One region of the Paenibacillus sp. J14 genome, then DNA from elsewhere that is predicted to be linked to it. Evidence: riboswitches for the same ligand, from Rfam matches in the RefSeq annotation. Region 1 holds a riboswitch; each other region holds the start of a gene.
What was found. A riboswitch is a leader RNA that binds a small molecule or an ion and turns the genes downstream of it on or off. The one in region 1 is predicted to bind cobalamin.
Positions count from the first base shown of each region.

Region 2: linked by a shared signal. The riboswitch ahead of M891_RS0105400 (anaerobic ribonucleoside triphosphate reductase) and the one ahead of metE (5-methyltetrahydropteroyltriglutamate--homocysteine S-methyltransferase) in region 1 are both predicted to bind cobalamin.
Region 3: linked by a shared signal. The riboswitch ahead of M891_RS0108720 (ABC transporter substrate-binding protein) and the one ahead of metE (5-methyltetrahydropteroyltriglutamate--homocysteine S-methyltransferase) in region 1 are both predicted to bind cobalamin.

Region 1 covers NZ_JADQ01000025.1:32,542-42,528, forward strand. Annotated here, with positions in the region: gene M891_RS0111515 (sensor histidine kinase) at 1-106, opposite strand, end outside; gene M891_RS0111520 (response regulator transcription factor) at 103-783, opposite strand; gene M891_RS0111525 (ABC transporter ATP-binding protein) at 785-2,608, opposite strand; gene M891_RS0111530 (MgtC/SapB family protein) at 2,723-3,436, opposite strand; gene M891_RS0111535 (ATP-binding cassette domain-containing protein) at 3,677-3,880, opposite strand; gene M891_RS0111540 (hypothetical protein) at 3,896-4,657, opposite strand; gene M891_RS0111545 (FMN-dependent NADH-azoreductase) at 4,818-5,444, opposite strand; gene metE (5-methyltetrahydropteroyltriglutamate--homocysteine S-methyltransferase) at 5,573-7,891, opposite strand; cobalamin riboswitch at 8,037-8,232, opposite strand; gene M891_RS0111560 (multicopper oxidase domain-containing protein) at 8,452-9,450, shown strand; gene M891_RS0111565 (DUF2249 domain-containing protein) at 9,494-9,987, shown strand, end outside.
Region 2 covers NZ_JADQ01000010.1:93,582-103,568, reverse strand. Annotated here, with positions in the region: gene nrdG (anaerobic ribonucleoside-triphosphate reductase activating protein) at 1-486, opposite strand, end outside; gene M891_RS0105400 (anaerobic ribonucleoside triphosphate reductase) at 483-2,459, opposite strand; cobalamin riboswitch at 2,630-2,882, opposite strand; gene M891_RS0105395 (MTH1187 family thiamine-binding protein) at 3,218-3,517, shown strand; tRNA gene M891_RS0105390 (tRNA-Thr) at 3,589-3,661, shown strand; gene M891_RS0105385 (FMN-dependent NADH-azoreductase) at 3,716-4,357, opposite strand; gene M891_RS0105380 (cupin domain-containing protein) at 4,472-5,083, opposite strand; gene M891_RS23365 (hypothetical protein) at 5,240-5,659, shown strand; gene M891_RS0105370 (Ger(x)C family spore germination protein) at 5,724-6,812, opposite strand; gene M891_RS0105365 (GerAB/ArcD/ProY family transporter) at 6,809-7,882, opposite strand; gene M891_RS0105360 (spore germination protein) at 7,875-9,218, opposite strand; gene M891_RS0105355 (hypothetical protein) at 9,382-9,540, opposite strand.
Region 3 covers NZ_JADQ01000017.1:60,177-70,163, reverse strand. Annotated here, with positions in the region: gene M891_RS0108750 (carbohydrate ABC transporter permease) at 1-623, shown strand, start outside; gene M891_RS0108745 (carbohydrate ABC transporter permease) at 641-1,465, shown strand; gene M891_RS0108740 (cache domain-containing sensor histidine kinase) at 1,543-3,315, shown strand; gene M891_RS0108735 (response regulator) at 3,312-4,523, shown strand; gene M891_RS0108730 (methyl-accepting chemotaxis protein) at 4,782-6,362, shown strand; cobalamin riboswitch at 6,443-6,653, shown strand; gene M891_RS0108720 (ABC transporter substrate-binding protein) at 6,900-7,910, shown strand; gene M891_RS0108715 (FecCD family ABC transporter permease) at 7,907-8,956, shown strand; gene M891_RS23590 (ABC transporter ATP-binding protein) at 8,953-9,744, shown strand; gene cobT (nicotinate-nucleotide--dimethylbenzimidazole phosphoribosyltransferase) at 9,783-9,987, shown strand, end outside.

The DNA of each region.
Region 1 (9,987 bases):
CAGTTCCCCAGCGCGCCAAAGACCAAGTGATTCCGAAACATGCGAGGATAATCAGAAACTGGCCGATTCGGAGCAGGATCTCTCCGGCTCTCTTCCAGAAGATCAACGTTCCCCCACCTCCAAACGGTAACCGAGACCACGGATCGTACGAATTTTAAATCCAAACGTTTCTTCGGGAAACCGTTCGCGCAATCGATTAATATGCACATCCAGCGTGCGTTCATTTCCTTCAAAATCGTATCCCCAGATGTCCTCAATCAGCTGTTCCCGGGGGAGGGTACGCCCTGCATAGCTGCCCAGCTTGAACAGCAGTTCGAATTCCTTCAGCGGCAGCGTCAGGCTGGAATCGCCATTTTCAACTTCAAAGGTTTTGCGATTCATTCGCAGCGTACCGATGGTCACGATCTGCGAGATCGACACTTGATACCGCTTGAGCAGCGCCTTCACCCGGGCAACGAGTTCGGCGGGTTCAAACGGTTTGACGAGGTAATCGTCCGTGCCCAGTTCAAAGCCCTTGACCACCTGCCGGGTCTCCCCCTTCGCCGTTAACATGAGCAGCGGCATCTCATAGTATCGGCGCAGCTCACGGCAAAGATCCCAGCCGTCCATCTCCGGCATCATGATGTCGAGGATCACCATGTCGACCTTTTCTGATTCCACTAGGGCCAGAGCCTCCCGGCCATTTTCAGCTTCCAACACTTGATCGATACCCGCTTCCTCCAGGAACAGGCGAACCAGCTCACGGATATGTTGATCGTCGTCCACAACGAGAATTTTAGCCATGCTACATCTCTTCCTCCTCGTTATCAATCGGTTCTGACTCTTCTTGGCTTGCGGCGATTTGCAGCTGCTGTGAGGCGAACTCGCGATACATGGCGTGCTGGCGCAAGAGCTGCTCATGTGTGCCTCGGCCCGTAACCTTCCCTTTTTCAATAAAAATCAACTGATCTGCCCCAATGACGGTCGAGAGCCGGTGGGCAATGACAATCGTTGTCCGACCCTTCATCAGGTTATTCAGTGCCTTCTGAACTACAATTTCCGAGCTGCTGTCCAGGCTCGAGGTAGCTTCGTCCAGCATGAGGATGTTCGGATCACGCAGTAATGCACGCGCAATGGCGATCCGCTGTCGCTGTCCCCCGGACAGCTTAACCCCGCGTTCGCCGACATCGGTATCGAACCCGTTTGGCAGTTCGGCGATAAAGCCATCCGCATACGCCATCTCCGCCGCCCGCTTCAGCTCCGCTTCGCTGACTTCGCGCTCGATGCCGTAGCACAGATTCTCACGGATTGTTCCGGCGATGATCGGACTTTCTTGTGAGACGTAGCCAATCATTCCGCGCCAGGAGCGCAGCGAGAATGAATCGATGGGGGCGTCCCCCAAGCGGATGCTGCCCTGCTGCGGTGTATAAAACCGCTCCAACAAGGCAAACAACGTCGTTTTGCCGCCGCCGCTGGGGCCTACAACTGCGGTTACGGTTCCCGGTTCCATCGTAAACGAAACGTCCTGCAGTACCGGCTCTTCCGGATTGTACGCGAAGGTAACTCCGTCCACGATTAACGGCTGATCCGCCTTGGTAATCTCCTGTCCTTGGTCAAAAGGCTCTTCCTCGGCATCCAGCGTTTGAAGAATCCGCTCGGTTGCCCCTTTCGCTTTCTGAAGTTGGGTGAAAAACGTCGTCAACTGCGTCATCGGCATGACAATCTGAACGAGGTACAAAATAAACGCCACCAATTCTCCGGCGGACAGCCCGCCGTTCGCTACCTGCATCCCGCCGTAGCCAATCACCACGACAAGCAGCATCATCATCACAAAGGCCATAAAGGGGCTAATCCATGCCATGACTTTACCCTCCCGTACACCGAAGGAGAGCAGTCTGCCGATCGCTTGGTTGCCGCTTTCGTATTCCTGCCGCTCCGCATTCGATGCTTTGACCAGGCGGATTTCGGACAACACCTGGCTTAAGGCCGCTGTAAACGAGGCGGTCTCGTCCTGCATAGCCAGTGAGATTTTATACATCGTCCGGCCCAGCGGCACAAGGATCAGTGCGGCGAGAGGGATCACCGCGGACATGACCAGGGTCATTTTCCAGTTCAAATAAAACAGGACGGCTACCGCACCTAGTATGGAGATAATCCCGCTGATAAAGCCGGAGACTTGTTCGGAGATCAACGTTTTGAGAATTCCGGTGTCATTCGTCATTCGACTGACCGACTCCCCGGTTCGAGTATTGTCGAAGTAGGATACCGGCAAGCGGAGCATCTTCTTCCACAATCGATCCCGAAGGCTGGCAACCATGCGCTGACCAGTATAATTCAGCAGGAAGATCGATACGCCGGAAGCGACGGACATCCCGATAAATGCAGCACCGATCCACAAGATCTGCGACCCGCTGATGGAAGACAGCGAAAAACCGTCAACGAGATTTTTCGTGAACATCGGAATGACGAGGCTGACCAACGTTGACAGGAGGCTGAGGACGATCGCGACAACAAAGAGCGGCAGCGGCGGTTTCGTTTCTCGCAGCAGGCGAAAAAACGCCTTTGAACTTCCTCCGCTTTGGCTCACTTGATCATCTATATTTTTTAAGTTAGGGTTATTCCTTGGCATGTGGTTCTCTTCCCTTCCCTCTCTATCTGAAACAAGACGAGCCGGACATACCGGCTCTAGGAAAAAGACTACATATCGAATTTAAACTGAAGTTAAACAATGTTAATGTTGAAACTAGAGATTTTCTACTTCCACACTGATGACATGGTTAATCTTCCGGAGAAAATGGTACAGCTCCGTCGTATACTCCTTCTCGGATGCGGTAATCACCATATCGACGCGCTGGCGGCCCTCCTCCAGGTCTTTGATCTTCAGCCGCCGAATCCGGTGCTTGTTCATCTTCGATGTTTGTTCCAGATCCCCGCTGCATTCAATGATCCGAATCAGTTCGGTGACGTTGCCATGATCCTCCATGACGATTTTGATGGAGACGTCACGTTGATTCAGCTTATAGGGTCCAATCCATTTAATGATATAAGGTACGACATTTACGGAGATGATCAGCAGAACCACCGTTAATGCAGCCGCCAGGTAAAAGCCAGTTCCGATCGCGATCCCAATCCCGGACGCCGCCCAAATCATCGCCGCAGAGGTCAGGCCGGAGATTCCTTCATTGCTTCGGCGAAGGATCGCCCCTGCCCCCAGGAAACCGATCCCGCTGACGATTTGCGCTGCCAGCCGCATCGGATCCATGTTCGGATGATCTGGTCCAGCGAATTTAGCAAACGCCTCGATCGACACAATCGTAACCAAGCAGCTGGCAATACAAATGACCATACTTGTCTTGATGCCCAGTGGTTTCTGCTTTAATTGCCGATCGATCCCGATAAATAGCCCGAACAATAGCGCGAGACACAGTTTTACAACAATTTCCATTTCGTTCATCATGATCGCAACTCCTCCAAGTATATAAGGTGAGTATAATTGTATTCGGCACTTTGGTGCAAATCGAACATCCCCTCCCAAAATATGAAAAAGAAACTCATGCGACTGGACACGCTACCTAGCCAGCAGGAGTTTCTTGGGCTTACTGTGTTAAACGTTCAGCAAAAATATCGTCGGGATTCGCATCAGAATAAGATTTCACAAACTGATCATAGGTACCTTCAAATGTGAACCTTCCTTGGTTCAGGAGATGAATTTTACAATCCACTTTCTGAAAATCATGCAGGGTATGGCGCCGGCGATTAAGTCAAAAAGAGTTGTTTTTCCTGAACCATTTTTTCCAATCAAGACCTGAATCTTCCCCGCTTCAAAGTCTGCACACAAATCGTTTAAGACCTTACGATCGGACTTCTTATAGGTATAGCTTAAATGACGAATGGTGATCATCGGTTCCTCCTTCGTTCAAGTGCGGTAAGTGGGGGATACAATTTTAATCCATTTGAAGCCTGTCGTTCCCAACCCCATGTAAAGGCCTGTGATAAGAAATAGATAAACGGAAGACAAGTGGCTGATCGGTTGGCCTGTAAACCACTCTGCAAAGACGAAAGTCAAATTCCGAACGTACTCCAGCGGGTTAATGAAAGCCATCACATGCCCAAGCGGAAACGGCAAGGAATCCGAGTTGGCGGAGATTAAAAACATCACCAGTACCGAGATATTGAGAAGGGTCATTAATGATTCCTGTCGGACAGGCAAGAATAGGATGTTCAGAACAAGCAGGGAAACCGCAAGCCCGCCAATCAGGCTGGACGTTAAAGCGGTCATTACAAAGGGGAGAAAATGCGCATAACTGTTCAAATATAAAGTCCCTGTAATTGCGGTGAACAACAGAATCATGAGGATGAGGAACACAAGCTGGCTGATCAATTTGCCTAGTATTACGCCATTTTTGCTGCCAGAAACGAATTTAAACATTTTTAAAAAGCCCGTTTCTCGTAACGAAATTAGACTTGTAGTCACTTCTACAGACATCACTAAAGTGATATAGGAGATAAACAAGCTAGACTGATGAATAAAAGTGTCTTCTTCCGGTTGCTGCATTAGCCATGGTGCATGATATACAAAAAAGAGAAAGAGCGGAAACACCAGATACCATAGGAAACCGATTTTGTGGTTCATCGTCATGATCGCAAACAACCGAACATACTCGTACACGATTCTCATTATTATAACTCCTTGATCAGTGACTATAGGGATATTTTTCTAATATTGTTAGAATTTCAATTATTCTCATTTTATTTATTCCCTGCTTCATTGGTCAAGAAGAAAAAAGCCTGAACCATCATGAAACGGCTCAGGCTTCTGAATTAATGAATCAGTTCAATTAGAATTTAGCAGCCAGTTCGGCAGCGCGTTTTACGCCATCATGAATGATTTCTTCGGCGCGGTCTTGGAATTGGTTGTGTCCTTCAACCACAACGACTTCCGGATCGTTAATGCCCCAGAAGGCCAGGGTGTTCTTCACATAGTTCAGGGACATTTCCAGCGCAGTCGCAGGACCTTCGGAATAAACACCGCCACGCGCTTGCAGCAACGCTACTTTCTTATCGCCAACCAAGCCCACCGGACCTTGTTCGGTGTACTTGAACGTTTTACCCGCTTGGTTCAAGTAGAACAGGTACGTCAACAGCTGTGCTGGAATCGTGAAGTTCCATAGCGGGAATGCAAATACGACCTTATCCGCATTCAGAAATTGCTCCAAATAGCCGTTAGCCAAGTCAGCAGCTTTTTGCTCTTCTGGCGTTGTTGGAATCCCGTTATTGACTTTGAACAGCCCGTTCAGCATATCCAAATCATAGTAAGGCAGGTCCAACTCAAACAGGTTCAATTCGATGATTTCATCATGAGGATGAGTTTCTTTGTACGTTTGCAAGAAGCTTTCGTACAACTTTACGGTAGCAGATTGCTCTGCTGGGCGATTATTAGCCTTAACAAATAAAACTTGAGACATTTGTGTTTCCCTCCGACTCTTCTTTTCTACTTTATTTTCCTTAGTTACTATATATTATCTTGCAACTAGTTTAACAATAGTTATAATAATCACTAACTACCACTTTGTCAATTACAGATTCAAAAAATTCAAACTTTATCCACTTCCGTTTCCGCCTGTATTCCTCTTCTAAATTTGCTGCGAACCTGCTCTGCTGCCGCCGTCATTTGTTTCAAAGCTGCGACTGTCTCCTGTTGTCCCCTCGTTTTCAAACCGCAATCAGGGTTGACCCAGAACAATTCCGGATCTAACACTTGAATCGCTCGCTCGATCAATCGTATCATCTCCTCCGCGGACGGGACGCGCGGACTGTGAATGTCGTAAACCCCTAACCCGATTCCAAGTGGATACGTATGCTTCTCAAAACTGTGGATCAGCTCGCCGTGGCTCCGTGAAGTTTCGATCGAGATAACATCCGCATCCAGCGCACGGATCTCTTCCAAGATATCGTCAAATTCGCAGTAGCACATATGCGTATGAATTTGCGTCGTATCCCGTACCGATGAAGTCGTCATCCGGAACGCCTTCACTGCCCAGTTCAAATAGTTCGACCAGTCCTTCTGCTTCAGCGGCAGTCCTTCGCGCAGCGCAGGCTCGTCCACCTGGATCATTTCAATTCCCGCTTCCTCCAACACTTCGACTTCCTTTCGCAAGGCCAATGCAATTTGATAAGCCACCTGCTCCCGGGACAGGTCACTGCGAACAAAGGACCAGTTCAAGATCGTGATCGGACCTGTTAACATGCCTTTCACCGGTTTGTTCGTCAGGCTTTGGGCGTAGGCCGTTTCCTTCACGGTCATTGGCCCAGCAAATTCGACGTCTCCATAAATGATCGGAGGCTTCACGCAGCGCGTTCCATAGGACTGGACCCAGCCTCCTTGCGTAAACGCAAATCCTGGGAGCTTCTCGCCAAAAAACTCCACCATATCGGTCCGCTCAAACTCACCGTGCACCAATACGTCGAGCCCGATCTCCTCTTGAAACTCCACCCATCTGCGGATCTCCGCTTGGATGAACGCTTCGTACTTCTCCGCGCTCCACTCACCTTTACGCCACTTCTGCCTTGCAGCCCGCACCTCGGCGGTTTGCGGGAAACTGCCAATCGTTGTAGTCGGCAGGAACGGCAGCTGCCACTTCGCCTGCTGCTTCCGCCGCCGTTCGGCGAAATCGCTGGCGCGCTCAGCCGGAGCAGCTGCGGCCTGCGCTGCTTCTTCCCGTACGAATGGAAGGTTGCGGGCTGGATCTGCAGCAAGCGCAGCCAAAGCCCGTCGATTCTCGGTGAACTGCACCGGCTCCGCTCCTTCTCCGTGGGCCGCCTTGCATAAGCTCACCAACTCCTCCAGCTTCTGCTCGGCAAAGGCCAGCGCATCGTGCAATACCGGATGCAGCCGCTCCTCCCTTGTTACAGATACCGGGACATGTAGCAAGCTGCAAGAAGGCTGCACGATGACCTCCGACGCTCCGGCCTGAAGCGAAATCACCTTCAGCAGGTTTAGTGCCTCATCTAAATCCGTACGCCAAATATTCCGCCCGTCAATCAGTCCCGCACCTAGCGTCTTGTCAGCAGGGAAGCCGGAACGCCGGAGTGATTCGAGGTTACCTTCCCGGCCATGAACGAAATCCAATCCCAAACCGTGCACCGGCAGTTCAATCAGTTCATCATACCGTTCGACCGCATCAAAATAGGTTTGGAGCATCAGTCGCAATCCCGGAACCTCCTGCGTAATCGTCTTGTAGATCAAGCGAAGCTGTAGTACGTCCTCCTCACTTAAAGAGACAACAACAGCCGGTTCATCGATTTGCACCCAATCTGCACCCGCTGCCTCCAGTTCGCGCAACACCTGTACGTACAGAGGCAGCAGCTTTTGGGTCCAAGTTTCAGCCTCCCCCGCGGTTTCCCCTTTGGATAACTTCAGCAACGTAAACAGTCCGAGCAGAACAGGCCTTCCGTTGATCCCGAGCTCCTGTTTCGCCTCCAGATAGGCTTGCAGCGGCCGATTGACAGTCAACTTGGGATCACGGTTCCCCAGCTCAGGTACGATATAATGGTAATTCGTATTAAACCATTTGGTCATCTCGCTGGCGGTTGCTTCGTCATTGCCTCTTGCGATCGCGTAATACAGATCAAGCGAGATTTGTTCCCCGTTCCAAGTGAAGCGCTCCGGTACAAGCCCAAACATCGTCGCCGTATCCAGAACGTGATCATAATACGTAAAATCACCAACCGGTATGATATCAAGCCCCCGATCCCGCTGCACACGCAGGTTGTTCAAGCGAATCTCTTTTAATCGAGCATGAAGCTCCGGCTCCGTGATTTTCCCTGACCAATATGCCTCGATTTGCTTCTTCCAATCCCGTTGTCCACCGATTCTGGGATACCCCAGATTACCACTCAAAAAGTTCCCCATGTTCATTTCCTCCCATTGGTTTGATCAATCATACTAAGTCCGTAAAAAACACAAAAAAGGTCCTCGATAGCATGGCTAAAGAGGACCTTCGATCCGTTGTTCGATGGCTTGCAACTTTAACACCTCCCTATCTCCCGTAGGTACTGCAGTGCTGTTGAAATAGGCAGGTCTCCTGGCTCCGGGATCTTCGCCGGATGCAGCCTTCCCAGTGATTGTCACCAGTGGCATCTCATACATCCGACTCCTCCGTTACAGTGGCGGGACCGCGCCGGTATTGCACCGGACTTCCCTTTTAAGCTTCAGCCATGCTCGGCCGAAACACCTATTTCCGCTATATTCGGTTGGAATATACCTTACATCTTACTTCATCTGTCTTGTGAATACAATACCAAACAGATCGGAATTTACTTATTTGTGTAGCAGGATGGAGCACAAACGACAACATTTTCGACAACATTCATGTGATACATATCACAATCCACCCTCTAGACCCGTCGTACGATGAAAGTATATCAAGGAGCCATTTCCTTCACCATTATAGAGAGAAAGAGGAATGACCGATGAAATCGCGGAACATCCCAAAGCTTCTGTTGATTAGCTTATGCTGTCTGATCATGATTGCCGCAGCATGGTTTGCGTTCCCGTCGGAGCCCCCTCAGGTCAGTGCCCCTCCCCTGCAAGCGGAAGAGCTGCATCTCCATCCACCGCCCGTGGAGCCGATCATTAGACGGGAAGGCCATACCGTCCGCATTGAAATGACTGCGCAGCAGGCGGATATCGAGATCTCCGAAGGTGTCACTTATCCGGCTTGGACGTTTAACGGAACCGCCCCTGGTCCGGTGTTGCGGGTAAAGCAAGGCGATCAGCTGGAGTTTACCTTAAAAAACTTAGATCCCGACATGCCGCACTCCATGGATTTCCATGCGGTCCATGCCGCTCCAAGCAAGAAGTTCATTGACGTGATGCCTAACGAGCACGGCACGTTTACTTATCCCGCCACCACGCCAGGCGTGTTCATGTATCATTGCGGAGTTAGTCCGGTGCTGCTGCATGTGGCTAATGGGATGTACGGGATGATCATCGTCGAACCGACAGACGGTTACCCAACGGACTCGGAAATCGATCGAGAATATACGATGGTCCAAAGTGAATGGTATGCGGCCAATGATCTGGATGCGTTTCAACAAGGCGATCCGGAGGTTGTGGTATTCAATGGCGATGACTTTACGTTAAAAGACCATCCGTTCCTCGCCAAAGTTGGCGACCAGGTCCGCTTGTACGTCATCAATGCAGGGCCAAATCACGTTTCTTCGTTCCATGTGGTCGGGACGACCTTTGATCGCGTTTATCTGGACGGGAATCCAAACAACCAGCTGTACGGAATGCAGACCGTATTGCTTCCAGCCGGCGGCGGCGCAGTCGTTGAATTTACCGTTACAGAGGAAGGGGATTATCCAATCCTTACCCATCAACTGAGGGACGCCAACCTCGGCGCTACGGCGATCTTGCGCGTAACTCAGGACGGAACGGATCATGGAGCACCGGTGATGAGCCATTAAGGACTACCCTATTCATGTAAATTCATAAACGAGGTGACGTTGGATGAATCGACAAGATACCAAAATCATAGAGCTCGACGTCCGAGAGCAACTACGCAACAAGCTGGAGCCGTTCCAGCTCATCATGGACACCGTTAAGAAGCTAGAGAAAGATGATCTCTTCGTGCTACACGCTCCGTTCAAACCGACTCCTCTGCTCAAGCTGTTGAAAATGAAAGGGCTCGTGGGCAAATCCGTGATGCAGGACAAAGAGCATTGGGTTACCACATTTGTTCATAAGAAAAACAAAGCATGGCTCGAAGAAGAAAACGAATCGATTGAAGCAACAGCAGATGCTGCTCCGATATCAACGGCGGTTTCCAGCGAAAATACCGCGAGTCCCAACATCATCACGCTGGACAACCGCGGTCTGGAACCACCGCAACCGATGGTCCGGACGCTGGCGGCACTGGATCGCTGTAAGTCAGGGGATGAGGTGCATATTCACAACGACCGAGTACCCGTATTTCTAATCGAAGAGTTAAACAGCTTGGGCTG
Region 2 (9,987 bases), on a different contig from region 1:
TTGTCCTTGCTGCAGGCTGGGTTGAATATCAATCAGCCGTTGATTGGAGCTGCCGCGGTAGAGCAGGGAAGGGTCGCGAAGCTCTTCAACGAACCTTCCGTCAACCAGCACCTCGCAGCGCCGCAGCAGTTCATATTCCGGGGAGCCGGGGTGTTCGATTAATTCTTCCAACGTATAACCGGTATAAATCCAGATGGATAGGGGCCCGGCTTCCGCCACTAGCCGATCAATAAAGCCGCACACTTCGGCGGCGGAGAAAAAAGGGTCACCGCCAAGGATCGTAAGCCCGCTGAGCAACGGATTATGTTTAATGTCATGAATGATTTCCGCTTCCCGCTCCAACGTGAACGGTTCCCCGTAATCGAAGCTCCAGGTTTTCGGACTGAAGCAGCCCTTGCAATAATGGCGGCATCCGCTGATGAAGATCGCTGCCCTCATGCCGGGTCCTTCATTAATGGACTCCGGATAATAGCCGCAAATGTTCATGCGTCGTGTTTCACCCGGTCACGAACCTCCGCTTGTTTGGCGGGGTTGAACCGTGTCTGATAATCGCCGGTCAGATAGCCGGTCACCCGGCGCAATCGGCGAATATGCACTTCGTTCTCATGGCTGCCGCAGGAAGGGCAGCTTGCCCCAATGATCCCTTCAAAGCCGCAGGCCGAGCAGCGGTCGATGGGATGATTAATGCTAAAATAGCTGACCTGCTGCTGCAGAGCGTATTGCACGATCTTCAGGAATGCCTCCGGATTGTTGCGGGCATTGCCGTTGAGCTCGATATAAGAGATCGCTCCGGCGTTGCACAGCCCGTGGAATTTGGCTTCCAGTTCGATTTTTCGTGCCGCACTGATATTGTAATAGACCGGGATATGGAACGAATTGGTGTAATACTCGCGGTCCAAAATCCCGGGCAGCGGGCCGTAGACCGCGCGATCGCGTTTGGTGAACTTGCCGGACAGCCCTTCCGCCGGGGTCGCAAACAGCGTGATATTCAGATTGTGAATTTCACTTTGGCCGTCGCAATAGTCGCGCATGTATGCGATCAGGTCGTAAGCTTTCTGATACACGGTTTCATCCTCACCGTGGTGCTTCCCGTACATCGCCTTCATGCATTCGGCCAACCCGATGAACCCGATGGACAAGCTGCCGTGCTTCAGCAATTCGCCGACCTGATCGTCCGGTGCCAGATGTTCACCGCCTTCCCAGACGCCTTCCCGCATCATGAAATCGGAAGCTTTGGCTTTCTGGGAAGCTTGAATCGAGAAGCGATGCAGCAATCCCTCAAGGGCGATATTCATATAGTGAGTCAGATCGCGGTAGAAGCCGTGCTCGTCGGGTTCTTGGCGGTGTCCCAACGCAATGCCATGCTTCAAGCCGAGCTTGACCAGGTTCAGCGTATTAAAGGAAAGATTGCCTTTGCCAGACAGGTGATTGCGTCCGAACCGATCCGCCAGCACCCGGGTGCGGCAGCCCATTGTCGCAAATTCCGTATCCGGATCCGTTGGATCGTAGTACATCAGATTCAGCGGAGCATCCAGGTTGGCGAAGTTGGGATAAAGCCGTTTGGCCGAGCATTCCGCCGCTTTCAGGAACAGGGAATAGTTAGGTTCCCCCGGATTTTGGTTGACGCCTTGCTTACATTTAAAAATCTGAATCGGGAATATCGGCGTTTCCCCATGACCGAGCCCGCGTATCGTGGCCGTAAGCAGGGAGTCGATGACCAACTGTCCTTCCGGTGAGGTGCATGTGCCGTAATTGATGCTGGTGAACGGGATTTGCCCGCCGGCCCGGCTCGACATCGTGTTCAGATTATGGATCAGGCTTTCGGCTGCCTGGAACGTCTCACTTTTGGTTTCCTTGAGCGCATAGCTAAATGCCTTAGGATATTGCATCTTCAGATCGCTGCGGCTCATGGTGATATCACCAAAATCAGCGTTCGCGTTGCCCTCCTCGAAATAATCCAGCCCTTTGCGGAAGTATTTGGCGAACGATTTGGCTACGTACGGAGCGAGATCAAAGTCCAGCTTATTGGCGGACACGCCGCCGTATTGGGAGTTTTGCTGGGATTGGAAAATGATCGCTACCAGCGCCATCGCCGTCATGATCGAAGTTGGCGGGCGTACGCTGCCGTTGCCGGTGTTGAAGCCTCTGCGCAGCAGCTTGTCAAACGGGATAAAGATACAGTTCGTTGTGCCAAGAGCATACTGATCCAAGTCGTGAACATACACGATATTATCCTGAATCGCCTGGACCAAGCGAGTTGGCAGTACGAAATGACTTGCATACCATTTGGAATACTCGCTGCCGAATTTGCTCATCTTGCCGGAGAAGCTCTCTCCGTTTAAATTGGCGTTCTCACGCAGCACCTCAAGATTGCGGCTCTGGACGATTTCCTCGCCCATTCGAATCACTTCATCCAGCAAGGTGTCCCGGCCGGTATACGTCTGGCTTACCCATGCCATAACACACTTCTCCTCCCTGTAAACCGAGCTTTAGTTCAAAAATAAAAGAGCATGTCCAACCAACGAGGTAGACATGCCCGAATGCACTGCAAAAAAGATGGACAGACCAAATCAAGGCCCAACATTTCGGCGGCAAGCGGACACCATCCCTGATCCTCGCAGGTTTTCCGTCGGTGTCTTTCAAACGGGCAGGTCTCCTGGCTTTCGGAACGTTGCTGACGCCTTCCCGCAGCTCATCAAACATTAAGCTGTAGTGGCATTTCGTCAGTCAACGGCTGGGTCTTCCAGACGATATAGGCGGAACGCCTGTCTTTAGTACCCAGCTACCGATTACAGTGGCGGGACCGCAGCGGACTTGCACCGCACTTCCCTTTTAAGCTCCGGCGGCTTGTCCGCCGGATCACCCGTTCACACTATATTTTGTTGCGTTGATCTAAGGATAGCCCAAGATGTTGTGTTTGTAAATGGGATTTTCCCATTGAAAACTGACTGAAAACGATGTGAAAACCTCCGGTCCGCACAATGATGCGGAGAGAGGGGGACGGATGAAAATTGTGAACATTTATAATTGGGACTGTAGGACTAGACGACGTTTTACAGGGGATGTGAGTTTTGGGGATGGCCTGGAAATTTAGCCGACGGGTTCGGTTGATCTTCAGGAGCGGGGGTGGTTAGAATAGAGTTATCGGACGAAAAATAGCTTAGGGATCTAAAGGATTCAAACTAATCCAATGACCAAGGAAAGAAGGGGACTGAGTATGGCTATCGCCGAAGTGACCGTCATTCCGATCGGGACGGGGAGCACCAGCCTCAGCGCTTATGTAGCCGAGTTGCATCGGGTGTTGGAGAAGCAGCAGGGCATCACCTTTACCCTGACCTCCATGAGTACGATTATTGAAGGATCGTTAGACGACGTGTTTGCTGCGATTCGCGCGATCCATGAAGCACCGTTCCAGTCCGGTGCCGGCCGGGTATCGACCTCGATCAAGATCGATGATCGCCGCGACAAAGCCAGCTCCTCGGAGCAGAAGCTGCGCTCGGTGCGCGAGAAATTATAATTTCTTGAAATTGGTGCTTGCATTATTTTTAAAACTCGGTATAATAAATTTTGTTCGCTAAAAACGAACCTGCTGGTGTAGCTCAGCTGGTAGAGCAACGCATTCGTAATGCGTGGGTCGGGGGTTCGAGTCCCTTCACCAGCATCTGATATGCAAGCGTAACGCGCCCTCCGAGGTTTTCGGGGGGCGCTTTTTTTATCATTTCATAGCCAACTGAACCGCCGATTTCTCCGCTTCGGTATAGGCCTTCTGCAAAACTTCATCTTTATCTAAAATGTCGGTTCCTTGGACCCGGAGGATTTCAAAATCCTCGATCCCCAGAAATTGAAACATCGATTTCAGGTACTTATAAGAGAATTCAACTTCGGTATACCAATCGTTGTTGGTATAAATCGCTCCGCTGCCCTGGATGACCACCATGCTGCGTCCGTCCTTAAGAAGACCTACGGATCCATTTTCGGTGTACTTGAAGGTTTCTTTGGCGATCATAATGTTATCCATATAGTCCTTTAATTTGGACGGCACGTTAAAGTTATGCAAAGGGTAGGCGATGATATACTTCCGCGCGCTTTTGAATTGTTGAAGGACCTTGTCCATCTTTCGGGTGACCTCGTGCTCTTCGCTCGTTAGTTCTTTACCGTTTCTTTGTTTTCTCCATGCGCTAAGTACCGTCTTGTCCACCATGGGGACAACGTCCTCGTATAAGTTGATTTGTTCGATGATCTCCTCGCCGGATTGATGCTCTCTATATTTTTTTAGAAAAAAGTCCAATACGTTCAGACTAAAAGATGCAGTCGAATTTGCCTCCGGGTGTGCGTTAATGACCAGTAATTTGCTCATTGTTGGTTCCTCCATTTTGTCTTTATTTTGTGTACATCTATAAGACAAGTGAAGGAATCCATTTGTGACAGCAAACAGGGAGGTTTCCATCAACCTCCCTGTCCCTCATCGAGATTACTCGTGCTCCATCATCGCTTCTCGTTTCGTCCGATGCACCGTGCCAAATTTATGGTGCGGCGGGGCATAAATGACATACACCTTCAGCGGCTCATTGCCGGTGTTGATGATGTTGTGCCACGTGCCCGCGGGGATGAAGACCGCGTCGTCTTCACGGATGTTTCGTACGAAGGTGAGGTGATCCGCACGATCGCCCATTTGCGCAACGCCTCGACCTTCTTCCACGCGTACAAACTGATCCGTATCCGGGTGAACCTCCAAGCCGATATCTTCACCGACCGGAATGCTCATCAAAGTGACCTGAAAATATTTGCCCGTCCAGAGAGCGGTCCGGAAGTTCCGGTTATGCTCGGCGGCATCGCTGATATTGATGACAAACGGCTGTTGCCCGTAATCTTGAAGGGGCTGCCGATCCCAAGATCCCTCTTGCAAAGGAGACGAATCGTATTCAGGATAGATCGGGCTGGGCTCGATATAGTCAGGATAGCGGGCAGGTTGATAGGCCGGCGGATTGGAATATCCGTAAGCGAAATAAGGCTGAGGATAGATGTAAGGATCATACGGAGCGGCGTACGACAAGCCGGGGTACGGTCCGGGAACATAACTCATGTCTGACATAACCTCCAAGTTTTTTTTCCATCATATGCCCATTTCTTGCTCCTGTGCTTGTATAAAATTGAGTCAATTCTACTAATGCATTCATCTAAGAATCTTCTTTCTCTCTAACATAGAATAGAACATACCTTAGCAAAGGGGAGAGATGGTATGGCAAAAACACTTTTGGATTACAACTCGACGGTTGTGACTCCGATTACCAATGGTGTTAACATTCCGATTCCGGTTGCAGGGGGCGTACAGATTGCAGGGGTTTCGGTATTCCTGGATCCCGCAGATCCAGCGTCCTTGACTAACCGTGTTGAGTTGAAGGCAACAATTGGCGTTGAAGCGCAGCTGGATACGCCGAACATCCTGGTGCGTATCTGGAGAGCAGGCACCGAAATCTTCTATGGACTGGTAGAAATCGAGGACGCCTTCAACGATTGGGGCCTTATCAATGTGCACATGGTTGAGCATGCCCCGCTTGGAGTCCAAAACTATCAATTGATCGTAGAAAATCAGGATAATAACAGCTCCGCCAGAGTTGTAGGGCCGGTCGTCTTCACGGCGATGGCTATCGGCGGATAATGCTCTTCTTTCATGAAAAATCCCCTCACGGTGCGACCGGGGGGGATTTTCTTGATTGTGAGCTTTATTGGCGAGTATTGATGTTATCGGTTTTTAGGTTCCCTTCGTTTTGAATTGTTGTTTTCACCACCAAGTCCACTCTCAGACGGGGAAAATATTCCGACCGCCAATGGGCGAGCTGTTCCCTCGGGATTTTGTTCCGGAAATATTGGCCTACGCCCAAGATGTCCGCTTCATGCTGTTGCATGGACTTTATCATTTTTCTGAAACGTTCAGTCAACTGGGACTCGAGCTCATCCTTGATTGTATCGATAGAAGGATGCCCGCGGGTTTCCAGGATCGACACCTTCAGATGGATCTGGCTGCGAATGTACGGTGCTCCGTTTTTCAGTGTAACGTGATGCTTCATGGAGTTGCCTAGGATAATCACGCTGGCGTGGTTCATGACCTCAATTCGGCCATGTGCGCTTCGCTCATTAAACGCATTGAACAGCAGGGTTTCATCCGCCGGAATTTGCCCGACCATCCGGCCGTGCTGGATGATGGCAGTGCCGGCGTTCTCGATGATGGTGCTTGTTCCTGATCGAATGAGCGGAATCCCGATGTCCCGGGTGTAAGAATGGATGCTGCGAAAGATTTCCCAGATTCGCGAGACCGCGACGGTTGGGCTTAGACCGGCATTTTTCTCGAAGAAGTTGTACAACACGGTTTGATCGGTTTCTGTCTCTTTATGTAAATGATCGAAGAATTTGCCTATATCCTCATCGCAAATGGCAACCAATGCTTTGGCTGAAATTTCACGGGAACGGATGAAGCTGGAGACGCTGTCGGCTAACCCTTCCTCGGCATATTTTCGTTCAAAGACAATGACTTTTAAATGCAGCAAATCCACGCGGGATTCCATATTTGAGCTAATCTCATCAACGATCTCGGTAATCGTCTGCCCCGTTCGTGTCACGAGCATAGATTTAGTCCCATCTTGGCCCGATTCGGGAATCATAAGAAATACTTTGTACATGGAATCTACCCGGGAGATCCCCATGACGATAGGCAAGGAACGGTGGTTGATGTCTCGATTATCCCAACATCCGCCTAGAATGAAGAGGCAGCAGATGGCCAGTACCATTTTTAGTAGAAGCAGACGGGTCTTCATACGGCAGTCGCAGCCTTCCGTCGGGAAATCCATCCCAGAATATAGATCGAAAACGGAATGACGAGGTAATTATAGGTATGCAACCAGGCATTCACATCAAAAAGGAAATCAACTTCCTGTAAATCTCGAATTTTGATGCCGGAGATGAAGATCAGCAGGTGGAGCGCGATGACGATGTAAGGCGTCCGGACGGTTTTCGGCAGACAACGCTTCAAGATCTCAGTATTGACCCAAACCGTCAAGGATACAAACAACATGAAGAACGTGACGGTGCAGAGCAAGAAGAACATCGTGATGCGGTCAAACATCAGCCAAGTAATATCAATGGTATCCACTGCGGTGATGAAGGGGAAATAGAACTTGGCCGCCGTATCCTCCCCAAAGGTTAACACCGGAATGTACACCGCAATCAAATAGAACGGAATAAGGGTAATGCTCCACCACAAGATTTTTTTACGGTTATACCGTATGCTGGGCTGGATGAATCCGAGATACATAAACCCACAGGCAAATGTAGACTCCATGTACTTGGGGTTGGTAAGGAACGAAAAATCGTTGCTCCATAAGGGGAAGACGTAATGCCAATCGACATTCTGAAACGCCATGCATAATACAAAGAGAATCAGAGGGAAAAAGATCACCCCCATAAGGACGCCGGTACGAAAAAGGGCATGGATGTCCAAGGAAGAGATGAAGGCCGAAATGATCGCAATGAGCAGCATGGTTGCCCATAACGGGGTGTAGGACAGAAACACGAGGGAGATCGTTTCCGCATACGCCCGAATCGTCACGGAGGCTAGCATAGACAAGTAAACGAATAGGGGCAACAGGAAGATCGCGGTAAGGAGCTTCCCATACTGGAGATAGATATCCATCAGGTTCTGGCCTTCAAAGCGGCTTAATCCCTTGGTATAGATGTAGATCAAAAACCAATGCAGAAGAAAGCCCAATAGGATCGAGATCCAGTGGGCTTCCTTCGTGCAGTCTATGATGGTCGTAGGGAAGATAAAGAAAACGATCCCGAGGTGAATCAGGATATGGACGATGATAACTTGAATACTTCTATCCACTCGAATCATCCTTTTGTTTAAAGAAGTGTAAGTAAGGAATACCGTAGGTGGTCGCACTGGCAAAATAAGCGCAGAGGATAACCAAGCCGGACATAATCCCAAGAATGCCAAATAGGGCAGCCAAGATTAACGTGAGATATTTGTACAGACGCAGGGGCAACGAGTTCTGAAATCCTACCACGGTCGAGTTGGCAATACTGGTTGCCGCCAAGATAATGATCAGCAGGCTGCTGACCAATCTGGCTTGAACGACGGCTTGTCCTAAAATAATCCCTCCAACGACCGTAAGTGTAGGGCCGATGCTCTTGGGCAGTCGGACACTGGCAACGATGATAAGCTCCAGCACAATTAACAGCAGCATGGTCTCTACGAATGCCGGGTACGGTACACCGGATCGGCTCTCGGCAATCGTAAGCGCCAGTTCAATCCGCAGTACCTCCGGGTTCACGGAGACGAGCGCAACATAGAGTGCAGGGATAATGAGGTCGATGAGGATGCCAGCCAAGCGTAGCCCCCGAATGATATACATGAACATAGCCGAGTAATTCCGGTCATTCTCCATCATGAAGATATCGCTGACTAAAGCCGGTAAAATCAAGGCAAGCGGTAACCGATCGATAAAAAGAAGAAGACGGCCTTGCCGGAGCGCATAGGCAGCCTCAATCGGCATCTCGGTTGTGTAGAATTTCGGCAAGGCGCTCCACGGATGGAAGCCAAGTGATTTGGAGAGACGTTGCACATTATAGATATCTTGGTGCTTGTTCGCCTCAAGGCGCTCCTTCACTTCTCGGAGTAGATCCGGCTTCACTTGACCTTCCAAGTACATCAGGGTTATTTTTCGAGGCGTGTTCTTTCCGGTAAGGTACATCTTCGTACATAACTTCTCCGTGTTTAATTCCTTCTTCATAAGTCCTACATTGGTCAGGAGGTCATCGCTGAAGGCGCTGGCCGCACCTTGCAGTACGTTCTCATTGAGCGGCTGTTCGATCCCGCGGTGCAAGGTAACGGGAACTGGCAAGATCTGCAGGTACACTTGGGGATCTGGACAGCAGACAATCAAGTTGCCGCTCGTCAAAGCGGAATACAAGGTATCTTCGTTAGGTTCCGAGAGGACTTGGCCAAGATGGGCTAATACCGACAAGAAGGCAATTGGATCTTGGCTCCCGTCCCAATCCGCCTCCCGGATGGAGATCTGCAGATTCGCCCAAGTTCTCGGCAGATCGATCAATGACTTGAATCCCATGACGCGAACTGGTCGTCCAGCCCATATATGCTCTTCGATAAAAAAATCGCCATCCTGCTCAAAACGGCTGCGAATGCGGTCCACAAGTTCCATTGCCAATCCTCTTTCTCTTTAAATCGTCTCAATGGAAGTGTTTGCTGGAAAGGATGGGAATATGTACGTTGATAGAAAAACACCGCCAAGGAAATGACGGTGTGCTCCATGCTGAATACCCGGAAGCTGTAGCTTCCGGGTCGCCCGTCTCCCAAACGGATGGCTAACGGTGTTCAATCAAGTCGATGGTACCCAACACAATATGGGCCAAACCAAAACCAAGCGCACCGGTAGCGGCAAGCTTATACTTGCTTCCAAGCAGTGTTGCGGCCGAAGCGGATACTACAGCTCCAAGAACGGTAGGAATCAAACCTTCGCGCATTTCATACACCCCTTTGGATTGTTTGGAAAGACAGCCTTATTCTAAGCAAAACAGGCACCGGCTATGCGCGCCAATGCCTGCTTCGTATTGTTATCCAAGCCTTCATATACACGTGAAGACCGGCCTTATTGTCCCTGCTCCGACTACAACAAACTGCCTGTTTCTAAAACAACAAATGCCCTACCTCTCATTTGTCCTTGCGGCTCCGATGACCGCGCCAGTGTGAATCAGAAAAACGTCCAAATTCTTACTTTGATTGGGTCATTCAAATAAGGAATTTCATACCGAACGGTATAAGGAGAGTTATAATCTTCTGAGGAACTGCAACGTGGTTATAACAACTAATTTATTATTATACTTGAATCAATAAAAAAAAGCAATACATATATTTAGAGGGCTTTTTAAAGTGATGATTTTGTGAAACCCGGGGAAAACCGAAAAACGTGA
Region 3 (9,987 bases), on a different contig from region 1:
CTATATTGCTTAGCCGTTATTTGAAAAAGGGGAATACGCTGGCGTCGATCTATTTTACGCCGGTCATTTTATCGGTTGTTATTATCGGACAACTCTGGAAAACGATCTATAACCCGACCTCGATGGGCGGCATGCTGAACGGCGTGCTGATCGCCTTAGGTCTGGACAGTTGGACGCATAATTGGCTGACTGAGCCGAAAATCGCAATGTACAGTCTGTATTTCGTGTCACTGTGGCAGTATTTCGGCTATCATTTGCTCATTCAATATACCGGGGTGCAGAACATTCCGGATGAAATCTATGAAGCTGCAAAAATCGACGGGGCGGAAGGGTTCAAAGCAGACCGTTACATCACGATGCCGCTGATCGTCCCGATCTTCAAAATATCGATCGTCCTGGCGTTTATCGGCTCGTTGCAGGCGTTCGACCTCGTCATGGTGATGACCGCAGGCGGACCGGCGCATGCCACCGACGTCATCTCCACGCATATGTACAACAGCTCGTTTCTGTCTTTGAAATACGGGTACGGCAGCGCGATCGCTACGTTCCTGGTTCTGTTGTGCCTCACATGCACGGCGATCATCAATTCCATCTTCAACAAGCTTGAGCGCAAATACAGCTAGCAAAGGAGGCGAGGTTCATGCGAAAAGTCAAAAAAGGAATCGTCTACGTGCTGTTTGCGATTCCGGTCGTTACCCAGCTGTACCCGCTGTTATGGTTGCTGCTGTATTCCTTGAAGACGAATGAGGAGATTATGGGCGGGAGCTTCTTCGCCTTGCCGAAAGAGCTGCAGTGGCACAACTATCAAGACGCCTACGAGTCGGGGAGCTATTTGAAATATTTATCCAACAGCGTGATCGTTACCGGGATCACCATGATCTGCGTCATTCTGCTCAGCTCGATGGTGGCGTATGCGATTTCGCGGTTCCGCTGGCGGTATGGGAACATGGTCATGACCATCTTTTTGATGGGGATGATGATTCCGATGCAGGCTACGCTGCTGCCGTTGATGGTGATTTTTAAAAATGTCGATATTCTAAATACGCATCTGTCGCTGATTTTGCCGTATATCGCTTTTTCCACCCCGATCTCCGTCTTTATCCTCAGCGGGTTTATGAAGAGCATCCCGGCGGAAATCGAGGAATCGGCGTTTATCGACGGAGCGAGCATTTATCGGATTTTCCGCAGCATTATTTTGCCGGTGTCCGTCCCGCCAATGATGACGGTTTGTATTTTAACCTTTATCACGATTTGGAACGAATACATCTTGGCCGCCACGTTCATTTCGTCGGAGAGACTGAAGACGCTGCCGTTTGGGGTATATACATTCGTCAGCCAATATTCTGTAAACTACGGAGCCATCGGCGCTTTCCTTGTGATGGGGGCGCTACCGGTCATTTTGATCTATTTCTTCCTGTCGAACCAAATTACGAAAGGAATGGTAGCCGGAGCAGTAAAAGGGTAAAGATTGCGCTTGCAAAATAAGGACGCCATCTTATAATGAAGGAGCAGCAGGACACGGGGTTGGGAGGGAGAAAACAGTTGCGAAACAGCTTTCATTCCATAAACCATCGGTTGTTTTTGCTGTTTCTTTTTTGTATGTCGGGCATTTTGCTGATCGTCAGCGTGCTCTACTACAGCCGGACGACGGAGCAGTATCACGAGAAAATCAGCGACCTGTCGCAGAAGAACGTCGCTCAGACCGTTGGGTTGTTTAGCCTGCTTTATGAAGGATACGACAGCTTGTCGAAGTCGATTACGAACAATTTTGAGATGATCCGCCTGCTGAACGAAAAAACCGACGAGCCGGCGGTAGCCTATATTAACGAACAATCGATTACGAACATTATTGGAGCGATCTTTTATTCCCGTGACGATTTGGTGGGCATTCACGTCATTACCAACCGAGGGAAGATATACAACTACGGCAACTCGATGAATGTGCTGGATCCTTCTTATCCCGAGGAGGATTGGTATCACCAGCTCCGCAATTCATCCGGGAAACTGGTATGGTTGGGCGTCTATTCCCATTCGCTGATCGATTTGGCCGAGGACAGCCCGGTGTTTGCCTTTGGCCGGCAAATTTACGATTTAAACGAGCATAAACCGATAGGCATTGTGCTTTACGAGGTGAACCCGGGGCCGGTGCTGGATGCTTTGGATAATCTCAAGCTGGGCGAGCATAGCGAGGTCTATCTCGTCAATCAGCAAGGCCAAGTTGTCTCCTCGTTGACCGAACCGGCACCGATGCTGGACGACCTCCCGAAGCTGGATGCAGCCCGCAACTTGGTTGTAGAGCAGGAGGGTTCGGGGATCACGGTGGCGTCCCGTCTGCCTTTTTCCGACTGGTCGGTGGTCAGCGTGACTCCCCGGCAGGATTTGAATGTAGAGTTATTGGAAACGAAGCGGTATTTGCTGATCGTCATTTCGATCCTGATCATCGTCTCCGCCGTCGTCGCCAGCATTGTGTCGCGGACAATTGCCAATCCGCTGAAGAAGCTGATCCGCGAGATGCGACAGGTGGAAATAGGGAATTTCCGCGGGATGGTGAACGTCTCCTCCTACCAGGAGATCAACATTCTCGTCGCGTCCTTTAACCGAATGGTCAGCCGCATCGAGGAGCTGATCGAACGGGTGAAAATTTCCTCGGTCAGCGAAAAAAACGCCGAGCTGCAAGCGCTGCAGTCGCAGGTGAATCCGCATTTTTTGTATAACACGCTGGATATGATCTACTGGATGCTGGATGAGAAGGAGAACGACCGGCTAGGCGAGCTCGTCTTGTCGCTGTCTTCGATGTTTCGCTACAGCAGTGAGTGGAAGGATGGAGCCAAGGTTACGCTGCGCGAAGAGCTGGAGCAGATTAACCATTATTTGACGATTATTTTGATCCGGCTGGAGGGCCGGCTTCGGGTGGAGAAGACCATCGATGAACGTTGGCTGGACATTCGGCTGCCCAAGATGACCGTTCAGCCGATTATCGAAAACGCAGTGAAGTATGGGTTAGAATCGCTTAAACGCCAAGGTGTGCTTAAGTTATATACCCAAGAGGTTGGAGATGTGCTGAAAATCGTGGTGGAGGACAACGGCAACGGGATGACGGCCGAACGGCTTGCCTGGTTGAAGCAGTCGATCAACGGCCCCGGTCCGAAGGAATCCGGTACGGGCAGCAGCGGCATTGGGCTGCAAAATTTGCACCGCCGTCTTCAACATATGTTCGGTGAACGTTACGGTTTGGAGATCGAGAGCATTCCTGATCAAGGAACCAGGGTAGCCGTCGTGCTGCCGCTTCCGATGGAGGGGGACGTTGCAACATGAATATTTTGATTGCGGATGACGAACGGGCGATTCGCGAAGGCATTAAGCGAACGATCAACCGGATTTATCCGGAGTATGGGGTTGAACTGGCTGAAGGGGCAGAGGAAGCCGCGAAGCTGATGGGCGAGAAGCGATTCGACATTGTGCTCACTGATATTTTGATGCCGGGTATGAACGGACTGGAATTTATGCGGATTTCGAAACGCCGATTTCCTCGGGTGAAGTGGGTGGTGATCTCTGCGCACAGCGAATTCGCCTATGCCCAGGAGGCGGTGCGGCTGGGGGCCCGCGATTACTTGCTGAAGCCGATTGGGAAAACGCGCCTGCAGGAAATTATCAGCACCCTGGCCGCAGAGGTTCGCGAGGAAAGCGAGCAGACGAAGGAAGAGGAGCTCTTAAAAGCCAATCTGAAATATTTGCGCGAGGGCGTATTTCAGCGATTAGCCTCGGGGTTAGATATCGGGAACCTGGATTTGACGCCGTTTATGGAGGACTATCAAAGCTTTTATTTGATGATGGTTCAGATGGATGCTGGGGACAAAAACGTGCGGCTGGAGCATTTTATCGTCGAAAATGTGTTGTCCGAACTGATTGAGCGCCACGGCCGAGGGTTTGTCGTGAGCTATGACCGCCAAAGCCTGCTGGGTCTGATCACGCCGCGGGAGCCGGAGCGGATCGAACGGTTTCAGGAGGAAGTGAAGGCGCATTTGCAGCACTATTTGAAGGTGCCTTTTCAAATTGTGCATTCCGGCTTAAACAACGATTTTCAATCTGTGCCGCAGGTGGTCATGCGGATGAAGCAGGCTTCCGACTCGCCGGTTGCTTTGCTGGATCCGCCGAAGGGTAGCGGGGAGAAAGCGATCGAAGTCGCCCTTCAATATATCAAGGAGCACTACAACGAGGAGCTTTCTTTGGAGAAGGTCGCTTCCATCGTCTTCCTGAACCCGGCGTATTTCAGCCAGTTGTTTAAGCAGAAGGTCGGACTTGGCTACAAGGAATATGTGACCTCGCTCCGTCTGGAGCAAGCCAAGCAGCTGTTGTTAAACCCGAAGCTGAAGGTCGGGGAGATTGCGGAGTACCTCGGCTATCAGGACATTCGTCATTTCGCGCAGATGTTCCGTAAGAAGTATCATGTCACGCCGAATGAATACCGGCAGCAGCAGAATATTAACATCTTGCTGGCCAGCAGCGGCAAGCGGAGTAAGTAGGGAAGAGCGTTCTGTTCTGGTGTACAATGGGAGAATGAACGAATAGACGAGAGAGGATGCCGCAAGATTGCACCCAAGATATAGGATGGTATGGGTTGTTCAAAGAGGAATGTGACGTGTTGTGTTACATTCCTCTTTTTTATTTACAAAATTCCGTCGATTATTTGCACCCAACTTCGGAATGCCTAAATTTTTCCTTTCTATACCTTTAGTCCTATTCTATAATGTTAGCAAAATTTACATATCAGGGGTGGGAGTATGAATCGGAACGAAAGGTTGGGAAGAATCGCTGCTTGGCTTAGTGTCGGCTTCACGGCGGTCCTGGCTGTTTGTGCGTTATGGGCAAAGACGCCATGGTATATCCCCTGCCTTGTGCTATTTACTTTGCTCAGCTTGGGGTCTTCGTTGTTCTTTGGAACCGGCCTGCGGGCAGCACTGGGAGGCGGGGCGCTGGCGGGCAAGCGTTCTCCTTCGGGGACAGGTGAATCCCAGCGGGAGGAAACTGATTGGACGGCAGTATTCAATGAGTCGCTAGTGGCGGCGGATCGACTGCAGGCGGCGGTTGGCGAAGTGAGCGAGAGCCTCGAGCAGCTGCAACGATTAGCCGATACTGCAGCGGCCGAGGATCTGAAGCTCAAGCAAAGCAGCGAACGTTCGCTGGAACAGGTGCAGGAGAGCCTGGCGGCAATGGAAGAGGTGGCGGCCTCGGCCTCCCAAATCCATGACGCAGCGGGGCATTTGCTTACCCGCAGCGAAAACACTCGAGCCGAGGCCATGCGTATGGCGGGAGCGCTCGAAACCGTAGACGGCACCATTCGTTCTTTGGCGCAATCCCAAGAGTCGATCGTGGGGCCGATGGAGGATCTGGAGGGGAACACCCGGAAGCTGGGCGCATTGTATCGGAGCTTGGAGGAGATCGCGGCAGAGGTCGCGTTGCTTGCGCTGAATGCGTCGATCGAGGCGGCTCGTTTGGGCGAGCAGGGGAAAGGTTTCGATGTCGTCGCCGTGCGCATGCGCCAGTTGGCGGATCAAAGCACCAGGGCGATCAACTCCTCCGCCCCGTTGTTCCAGCAAATCTCGGCGGATGTCGAGCGTGTGAAGTCCACGCTGATAGAGGGACGTGACTCGGCCCTGGAAGGAATTTCGCTGATGAAGCGAATGGGGGAGGACATCCGGTTCATTGCGAATGAAGTGGCAGAGGTGAACGGGCTGGTTGCCGAGGCGGGACAGCGAAGCCGGGAACAAGCCGAGCTGACGCGGAATATGGAGGCGATGCTAAGCGAGGTGCATGAGGCTCTCAATCGGAGCATCACCCATGTGGAGGGAGCGCTGGCTCGGATGGAATCGGAGCGAGAGCATATTTCCAAGCTGCAGACGGTGGTCGTGGGCTTGGATCGGGCCCAGGGCGAACTGATGGTATCATTGAACTCCGTCCATTCCGGGGCGGATCCGGCTGCCGGTGGCGAAGACGCGGTGGCCCTTGGTCAAGCCTATGCCCGGAAGCTGCTGGAGGCAGCCGAACAGCCAGGTTTCCGCATGCTGGAGCCGGCTAGTCACCGGGCTGCACTGGAGCAGCTGTTAGCCGCAGAGCCTGGTCTAGAAGCGGCCTGGTCGAACCGCAAGGACGGCTCTTTTATCGTATCCATTCCGGAAGCCGGCTTGCTTAACGCCAAAGGACGGGACTGGTTCCGCCAGGCGATTGCCGGAGAGACGGTTGTCTCCGAAGTGTATATCTCCGCGATCACCAAGCGGCGTTGCATGACGCTGGCCGTGCCGATTGTCCGGGAAGGTGAAGTCATTGGTGTCCTGGGAGCCGATTTGTCTTTAGAACGGGGCTAAACAAAGGAATAACGGATTAGTTATTGTCAGTCCTCCGCTTTTCCCCTATAATCCAATAGAGAAGAAAGCCTTAAGACAAGCGTACAATTTGTGCCCGTAGGTCCTGGAGCAACGGTGAAGCATGCCGTACCGCTTCGGGTTAAAAGGGAAGCCGGTGCAAATCCGGCACGGTCCCGCCACTGTAAACAGGGACGAGCTCATGATGCCACTGTCGCCCGCGAAGGGAGATGGGAAGGCGAGTTTTCGTCGAGACCTGGAAGTCAGGAGACCTGCCACGGGAATTCAAGACGGTCCTTCGAGGAAAGGATAACGTTCTGCCAAGAGCATCATGGCTTGGCGCTGCCATCGTGGAGTCTCTCCGCTTTGCGTGCGCACAGCATGACTTTGTAGACGTAACCCCATCCGCTAGGATTGGGGTTTTTTCTTTGTGCCGGTAGAGGGTTAGCCGGACTTCTTCGCCGCCGGCTGCACAACGTACCGCTGGAACACAAGGCGTTTCTTTATTTACTGAAAAATAAAGCAAGGGGAGATCTGGAGATGAAAAACTGGAGAAGACTAGGAAGCCTGTGGCTGCTGGCGTTGCTGCTGGTGCTTGCGGCCTGCGGTAACAATAACGCCGTCACCCCGGGGACAGGGAACACAGCGGACGCTGCACAACCGACGCAAAACGCTGGAACGAACGCGGCGGCGGACAATTCGGCGGCACAAGAGACGACTTACCCTTATACCGTCACTGATTCTACCGGTAAAGAGTTTACGTTTGAAGCCGCGCCGGAACGTATCGTCTCGCTGGCGCCTTCGGAGACGGAAACGCTGTTTGCACTGGGACTGGACGAGCAAGTCGCTGGCGTATCCGACCTGGATGATTATCCTGAAGCGGTGAAGGACAAACCGCGGATGGGCGGGTTCCAGGTGAATGTCGAGGCAATCGTGGCGGCGCAGCCGGACCTAATTCTTGCGGCGAGCCTGATCGATGAAGCAACGGTCAAAAACTTGACGGATATGGGATATAAAGTGTTCCAGTCCAATCCGAAGACGATCAACGAAGTAATGGAGCATATTCGGACGATCGGCGAAATTACCAACCATCAGGCTGAAGCTGCTGAAGTGGTCGGCAAGATGAAGGAAGAGGTCCAAACGGTAACTGATGCGGTAGCTTCGCTAAGTGAAGACCAGAAGAAGAAGGTCTACATCGAGTTTTCTCCGGGATGGACGGTTGGCAAAGGCGAATTCATGGATGAGATGATCACGTTAGCTGGCGGCATCAACGTTGCTTCCGATGTCAAGGGATGGTCCGAGATCAATGAGGAACAAATTATCCAAGCGAACCCGGACGTCATTTTATACGCGAAAAGCGTTGTTGACGAAAATAACAAGACGTTAGCGGACATCATCAAAGGCCGTTCAGGCTGGGACCAAATTACGGCCGTGAAGGAGAACCGCATTATCGCTCTGGACGATAACCTGCTGAGCCGTACGGGCCCTCGCGTCACGCAAGGGCTGATTGAAGTGGCCAAGGCGGTTCACCCGGATTTGATCCAGCCATGAAGCGCGGCAAATTCGCCGGATACGGAGTCATCGGGCTCTTGCTCCTGGTTGTGACGCTGCTGCTCTGCATCGGCATCGGCTCCGTTTATGTGCCTGCTGGAGAAATCGCGGCGATCTTGCTGCACAGGCTCCCGGGGTTAGACCGCCTGATCACGCCGGATTGGACGACGGCAGCCGAGCAAATCGTCGTCCAGGTCCGGTTGCCTCGCGTGCTGCTCGGGATGCTGGTCGGCGCTTCGCTCGCCGTAGCGGGCGCCGGCTTCCAAGGGGTGCTGCGCAACCCGCTGGCGGATCCGTTTACACTGGGCGTATCGTCAGGTTCGGCAATCGGTGCGGCGGTGCTGATCTTTTTCGGATGGCAGTTTTCCCTGTTTGGGATCTTTACGCTTCCGATGGTTGCGTTCCTGGCGGGGGCGGTTACGTTATGGATCGTGATTTGGCTGGCTAGAGAGAACGGACGGCTGCCGATTGAAAGTCTGGTTTTGTCCGGCGTCGTGATGCAATCGTTCCTAGGGGCTGTTGTCTCCTTTTTAACGGCAATGTCGAAGAAAACCATTAATGAAATTTACTATTGGACGATGGGCAGTTTAAGCTTGCGCGGATGGTCGTATACGGCCATCCTTTTGCCGTATTTGCTGCTGGGAGCCTTATTCCTTTGGAGCCGGGCTAAACATTTGAACCTGCTGACTTTAGGTGAACGTCAAGCCTCCCATTCCGGGATGGCCGTAGAACGAACCAAACTAGCTGTGTTGCTCGTTGCTACACTGATGACGGCGGCTGCGGTATCCGTGTCAGGGGTAATCGGATTCGTAGGCCTGGTCGTTCCGCATATGATCCGTCTGATCACCGGCCCGGATTATCGGCTGATCATTCCTTTGTCGGCGCTGGGCGGCGGGATATTTATGATGTGGAGCGACTTGGCGGCTCGCTCGCTGCTGGCTCCAACGGAGGTCCCGCTGGGCATCGTCACCGCCTTTGTGGGGGCGCCTTTCTTTGGGTATCTGTTGTATCGGAAGAAGAAACAGAGGGAGGAGGAGCTGCGTTGATCAAGGTGTCTGGGGTTGCCAAGGCGTTTGGCCGGCTGGAGGTGCTTCACGGTGTGGACTGGCAGGTTGGCTCCGGTGAGTTTTGGGGCTTGATTGGACCCAACGGCAGCGGCAAAACAACCTTGCTCAACTTGATCTCCGGCGTGGAGAAGCCGGATGCCGGCGAGATTGCGTTGAGCGGACGACCGCTTTCGTCGTATTCGCGCAAGGAGCTGTCGCGCAAGGTCGCCGTCCTTCAGCAGGACGGGCTTCCGGCTGTGGCTTTTACGGTGCGTGAAGTGGTGGAAATGGGGCGGTTCGCCCATCAGGATTGGCGCGGCAAGGAGATCGGCGGGGCGAAGGCAGGCGAACGCCTCATTGATGGAATTATGGAACGTCTCGACCTGAAGGAGCTGGAGCATCGTCCGCTGAGTGCGCTTAGCGGGGGGCAACGCCAGCGGGTAGCACTTGGGAAGGTGATGGCTCAGCAGCCCGAGCTGGTGCTGCTCGATGAACCAACAACCTATTTGGATTTGCGTTACCAGATGCAATTTATGGAGCTGGTGGCCGAATGGCAGCGCGATGCCGGACTTACCGTCGTTTCAGTGATGCATGATTTGAATTTGGCTGCCTTGTTTTGCAGCCATCTCTTAGTGATGAGCGGCGGGCAAATTGTGGCGCAAGGCGCGCCGGACGGCATTTTGTCACCGGAGCTGGTTGAAACCGTATTTGGAGTTCAGGCCCATCAAGTGGTTCATCCGGATTCGGACGTTCCGCAGCTATTGCTGCGCCGGGCAAGTTTAGGTTAAGGGTACGAGTCAGTAATACAGAAAAGGGGAATATGGTTATGGCATACAATTCAGTCGAACAGCTTGCGCAAGCAATTACTCCTTTGGACGAAGCAGCGATGAAAGCGGCGCAGGTCCATTTGGACCAGTTGACGAAGCCGCCGGGAAGTCTCGGGAAGTTGGAAGGATTGGCAGTGAAGCTGGCAGGGATCACGGGGAAAGTCCGTCCTGTGTTTGACAAACGGTCGGTGATCGTGATGGCAG